Regions from separate parts of the Xenorhabdus entomophaga genome, predicted to be linked through region 1. Evidence: predicted binding sites of a transcription regulator. Region 1 holds the regulator's gene; the other holds the start of a gene.

The links. The regulator Fur, encoded in region 1, represses iron uptake genes when iron is present. The targets are predictions, from matches to a motif close to ATAATAATGAGAACNACTATCAA.
Region 2: exbB (tonB-system energizer ExbB) is a predicted target of Fur. The motif match lies at 1,544-1,566, and genes of this name have one in related genera.

Annotation. Positions count from the first base shown of each region.
Region 1 is NZ_JBBMXH010000003.1:70,778-73,975, reverse strand. Features, by position in the region: gene AAC854_RS01250 (TetR/AcrR family transcriptional regulator) at 1-300, shown strand, start outside; gene ybfE (LexA regulated protein) at 406-696, shown strand; gene fldA (flavodoxin FldA) at 871-1,404, shown strand; gene fur (ferric iron uptake transcriptional regulator) at 1,579-2,028, shown strand; gene AAC854_RS01230 (beta-N-acetylhexosaminidase) at 2,152-3,198, opposite strand, start outside.
Region 2 is NZ_JBBMXH010000001.1:16,887-20,084, forward strand. Features, by position in the region: gene exbD (TonB system transport protein ExbD) at 1-349, opposite strand, end outside; gene exbB (tonB-system energizer ExbB) at 356-1,378, opposite strand; gene metC (cystathionine beta-lyase) at 1,797-2,990, shown strand; gene AAC854_RS00080 (DedA family protein) at 3,173-3,198, shown strand, end outside.

The sequences.
Region 1 (3,198 bases):
AATGAACCCGGCTATGCACGTCTTGGCATTGAAATTATCGCTGAAGCCAGCCGCAATCCCGCTATTCATAAGATATTTATCGAAAATGACAAGAAAGTCAGGGAGCGCCTGGCCTCATTAATTCGCAAGGGTATTGAAAGTGGGGAAATCGGCAAACAAATTAATGCAGAGCAAGCCGCGTTCTGGTTAATGACCACTGTTGATGGCGCGATAGGAAAAAAAGGAATGGAATCAGATTTTAATGGGGCTGAAAATCTTGCTTTTCTGACCTACATGATACGAAAGACGCTTACATCCTAAAGGCCTATTCCGACAATCTCCCCCATCAACCAGTAGCGACACGCGCTCAGCTAAGGTATTATTGCCCGCTATATTATTGGTACACGCCCTTTATTAATTGAATTTATGGCAAAAGAACAAACTGATCGCACCACACTGGATTTGTTCGCAGATGAACGCAGGCCAGGGCGACCTAAAACAAACCCACTGTCCAGAGATGAACAGCTTAGGATTAATAAACGCAACCAGTTGCGACGAGATAAAGTCAAAGGACTGCGTCGAGTGGAATTAAAACTCAACGAAGAGGCAGTCGATGCACTAAATCATCTGGCAAAACAGCGTAATATCAGCCGTAGTGAACTGATTGAACAGATGCTGTTAGCCCAACTGGCAGAAAAAAATCACCTTGCCGATTAACGGCTTTTATTCAACAACAATAAAGCGGCATCACCACACAAATCTGACAGATTTGTCATGAATGTTTGGTCAAAATAACGCTTTTCACTTTATTAAAACTGACATTTTTCCTGCTGATTTCAGCGTGATGTGTATAGCTTAGATACACAATAAAACAAGAGGTTAACCCATTTTATGGCAATAATAGGTATATTCTTCGGCAGCGATACAGGCAACACAGAGAACATCGCCAAAATGATCCAAGAAAAATTGGGCGGTGCTGATGTTGCTGAAGTCCACGATATTGCCAAAAGCAGCAAAGAAGACATTGAAGCCTTCGATATTCTGCTGCTTGGCATCCCAACTTGGTATTACGGCGAAGCTCAATGCGACTGGGATGATTTTTTCCCGACTTTGGAAGAGATTAACTTCGAAGGGAAACTGGTCGCTCTATTCGGTTGTGGTGATCAGGAAGATTATGCAGAGTATTTCTGTGATGCTATGGGTACCATCCGCGATATTATTGAACCTCATGGCGCTATTATTGTAGGTCACTGGCCAACCGAAGGGTATCACTTTGAAGCCTCTAAAGGTATGGCTGATGATAACCACTTCATTGGTCTGGCTATTGATGAAGACCGCCAACCAGAATTGACTGATGAGCGCGTTGAGGCCTGGGTACAAAAAATTAAGGCTGAAATGAGCCTGTCTGAAATTCTGGATGCATAAGGGCGTTAGCTTCCTTTCACACACTTGCATAATGTGTCATGATATCAGGTCTGGCATGGTTTTCATTTTGAATATCCATGCCTATAATCAACAACGTGAAACAGAATCATGATTCCCCACGATACCCCTAAGTATCATAAGTTCACTTAACTCAAGTTACAGGACTGAATCCGCATGACCGACAACAATAAAGCATTGAAAAATGCTGGACTTAAAGTAACACTTCCGCGCTTGAAAATTCTGGAAGTGCTACAGGACCCAGAATGCCATCATGTCAGTGCGGAGGATCTCTACAAAAAACTGATTGATATCGGTGAAGAGATTGGCCTCGCCACTGTCTATCGCGTGTTGAACCAGTTCGATGATGCCGGCATTGTCACACGCCACAATTTTGAAGGCGGTAAATCTGTTTTTGAACTCACTCAGCAACACCACCATGACCATCTAATTTGTCTCGACTGCGGTAAAGTCATTGAATTCAGTGACGAATCGATTGAAGAACGCCAGAAAGACATCGCTGAACGCTATGGCATTAAACTTTCAAACCATAGCCTCTACTTATATGGTCACTGCGCTGTTGGTGATTGTCGCAAAGATAGTTTGCTGCATGATGAAAAAACATAATAAGCAAGCACAATAAAGAAGTGATTAACGTCGTTCGCTTCTCGTGTCTGGCTTAATCTGAATAAACTACTGCCGATTAGCGTGAGCTAATCGGCAGATTGCTTCAGGCGTTAGATTTAAGCGTTACAATTTAACTTCGTCTATCCGGCTAAAACGTTTTCCATCGCTACTGACAGAACGGATTTTCACATTATTGCTGACGTAAGGCCGCTGTCTGTCATCGTAAATCTGCCATGTTCTTCCATCATCCAGTGAATATTGGATAACAACACCCGGCAATGCAACATTAGCTTCAAATACCCCGGCAACAATTCTTCCTCCCGGAACCGGCAGACGATAAGCAATGTTGAGTTTATCCAGTTTGGTCAGCTCATGCTGCCCCATCAGGTTGGCAAAACGTTCCCAATCACGATTGAGCACATCCGTATCAACATAATGGGTTATTCCACCTTTATATTCTCTACCCTGCTGATAATTCAATTCCCAATCCGCCTGATGCCATGCACGTTCCGCCAGCGGTAATAAGCGCGGGTAAATCATATATTCCATCTGTTCATCAGTACGCACGGTTTCACTCCATGATAGCCCTGACATACCATAGGCGCCCGGCCAACGTTTACTGCTATGGGTATTAAAACGGTTGCCATCGCGATCTACCGAAGTTTCCGCATTCTGTGGCATGTTATTTGGGGCAAAGCTGAAAATTTTCGCCTCATCATTAAACCGAGTCGCCCAATAGTAGCCCCGCTCTTTCGGATGCACTTCATACGGCATATCAATGTAGACATAATCAGGGCTGGAAACGATGACTCGATAACCTTTATTCGCCCAATCATTTACGGTGTCATAACCTCCCCAATAAAGGGTATCCCAGAAATTGACCGCAACATGTTTAGTGGCAAAGTCTTTTGCTGACTTGGCATGTTTCAGGCCATCCTGCCATGCCTGCATCGTGTCAATGCCGTGAGAGTTGACGATTTTACTTACTTCAATAGCAAAATAACTGGCAAGCTCATCAACATCGTTGATTACACCCTGCGCTATCATCTTCTGGCAAACCTGAGATTTAGCCCACGGCTTATCTTCGATTTTTTTGTTGATAATCCCCTTGCCCGGCACAATTGGCCCGTCTTGATCCTGATATCCGGCGCCCAAACGAATATTTTTCGC
Region 2 (3,198 bases), on a different contig from region 1:
TCATCAATGTTTCATAATCCACAGATTTATCTGCCTGAAAGAAAATCGTGGTTTCTTTGTTGGATTGCGTAGTTTGATCCAATACCGAGGATAAGGCATCGCGATCAACCTGTTGCTCACCCACATAGAGTTGACGATCCGCTTTCACAGTCAAGAATACCGGTTTTTCTGGTCGGGGTTGTGGTTTAGCAGATGAGGCCGGTAAATTGACTTTGATATCTACCGTTGCCAGTGGCGCAGCTACCATGAAAATAATCAGCAGCACCAGCATCACGTCAATAAATGGCGTGACGTTAATTTCATGCAGTTCACCGCTATCGTCCAAATCTTCATTAAGACGTATTGCCATAGTTTATTACCTTGCTTCTGCTTTTTCTGCTTTGCTTTCAGCCAGATCAAGATCGCGACCCAACAACAGGACTGCCCGAGCCGCCGTATCTCCCACTTGCCCACGATATGAAGAAATAACACGGGCAAAAACGTTATAAATGACTACCGCAGGGATCGCCGCCACCAGACCCAAAGCTGTCGCCAACAATGCTTCCGCAATACCCGGAGCAACAACCGCCAGATTAGTGGTTTGTGAATGGGCAATCCCGATAAAGCTGTTCATGATCCCCCAAACCGTTCCGAACAACCCGACAAACGGGGAAATTGCGCCAATGGTCGCCAGATAGCCGTTACCACGCCCCATATGGCGACTGATTCCCGCAACGGCACGTTCCATACGGAATGCGGTTCGTTCTTTGGTTCCTGCCTTGTCAGCGCTTTCAGCCGACAAGGCTCGCTCTGACTGTGCTTCGCTCAACAACAGACGGCTGATACTCTGCTTGCCAAAATTCGCTGCAATTTTTACAGCCGCATCCAGATTGGCGACGTCAGCCAAAGCCTGCTGTTCTTTGTGTAAACGACGGCGCGCTTTGAATAGTTCTGTACCCTTGGAGAAAAACAGCGCCCATGTGATGATGGAGGCGATGACCAACCCTACCATGACCGTTTTTACGACCACATCCGCATTCTTATACATGCCCAAAACAGACAGATCGGTTGCGAGTCCACCGGATTGGTTGGCTGATTCTTTTGTAACTGGTTCAACAACAGCTTCGGTAGCCACGGTTTCGCTGACTACAGTTTCTGCTGTATCCGGGGTTGCGGATTTCGTTTCTGTGGTTGATGGTGTTTCTGTGGTTGATGTTTCTGTGGTTGATGGTACTTCAGTTTTCGGTTCAGCCACTTGTGGCGCTGCGGAAGATGCTGGTGTTGCCGGAGCGGCTACCTGAGCAGAAACCTGATTTTCTGGCGCGGCTGGCGCTGTATCAGCCCATGCTGAACTTGTTAATCCGAGTGCCAATAGAATAGAAGCTGTCAAATTACGCATCAGTTAGCCTTACTCTCTTTTTTATAGATTCTGTTACTTAGCAGTGAATCATGTTTACTCATCTTGCTAATCCTAATATGACCGGGGTCATGATTTTTACTTTTTCACCCCAATAGCTCAAGAGGGGAAAAAGTCCGCCGCAAATGATATCAGACATTGTGCGATTTGATAGTAATTATCATTACTATTTAATAAAAAATTGCTAAAAAACGATGTACTTTTGTTCACACCTCCTGATAGCCTCCCAACAGATCACCTTGAATTTTCGTCAAGTTGCCCGAATCCCTTTGGCAAACCGACACCAAATCTTTTAACTTTCTAATCATTATTTGAACAGTTCTATTTGAGCCGTTCTGTTTAGGCATGGGAAAGTAGGTCAAAAAAGCAGGCCAAAAATTAACCTGAGGGGATGAGATCCATGACAGAAAAAAAACTAGAAACTTTATTGGTCAATGTAGGAAGGGAAAAAAAATATACGCAGGGTGCCGTTAATTCTCTTATTCAACGTACATCATCTGTCATTTTCGATACCGTTGAAGACATGCAGCATGCTTTGAAGCACCACACTAAAGGCGAATTAATCTACGGACGCCGTGGCACAATGACGCATTTTGCCTTTCGGGATGCAATGACTGAACTGGAAGGCGGTGCAGGCTGTGCTCTCTACCCTTCCGGTACAGCCGCTGTCACTAATTCGATTCTGGCTTTTGTAAAAACCGGCGATCATGTGCTGATGACGGGAAATGCGTATGAACCATCACAGGCTTTTTGCGATAAAGTTCTGAAGAAGATGGGTATCACTACTGATTATTTTGATCCGATGATTGGCAAGGACATTGCTTCTCTGATTAAACCCAATACCACGGTGCTTTTTCTTGAGTCTCCCGGTTCTCTGACGATGGAAGTACAGGATGTCCCCGCTATCGTGCGTGCCGCCCGTAAAGTTAATCCTGAAATTGTGATTATTATCGATAATACATGGTCGGCCGGCATTCTGTTTAAGGCGCTGGAGTTTGGTGTCGATATTTCCGTTCAATCCGCCACAAAATATATCATCGGTCATTCAGATGGCATGCTGGGAACCGCAGTCGCCAATGCACGATGTTGGGAGCAGCTCAGAGAGCGATCTTACCTACTGGGTCAGATTGCCGATCCCGATACCGTTTATATGGCAACTCGTGGGCTGCATACACTGGCTGTTCGTCTAAAACAACAGGAAAAAAACAGTATCAAAATTGCCAAGTGGCTCGCAAAACGACCGGAAGTGGCTGAAGTTTATCATCCCGCCCTGCCTTCTTGCCCCGGGCATCGTTATTTTAAACGCGATTTCACCGGTTCTTGCGGGCTGTTTTCTTTTCTCCTGAATACTGTGCTTACACCTGAACAAGCCTCTGATTATCTTGATAAGATGAAGCATTTTAAAATGGCGTATTCATGGGGAGGATTTGAATCATTGATTTTGGATAAGCAGCCTGAATTGCTCCAAACGGTACGCCATTACAATCCACCGAAAAAAACCGGCACGTTATTCCGCCTTCACATCGGGCTGGAAGATCCACAAGATTTGATGGGCGATCTGGAAGCGGGTTTTGATCGCCTTGCAAGCCGTTAATTTCCTGACAAAACGATGATCCAATCTCATGGCTGCCTTTCCATTGCAGGCAGCCATGATTGTGTTTTATCCCTTTCAATTCCGTATGCTGAATCAAATCAACCCCCATCCCCCTATTTTGCGGTACACTGGGATAGATCTGTTTATTAATTAGTTTACTTGCAAAAATCACAGGATAAACAATGGAAACGTTAAGCGAGATCGTGCA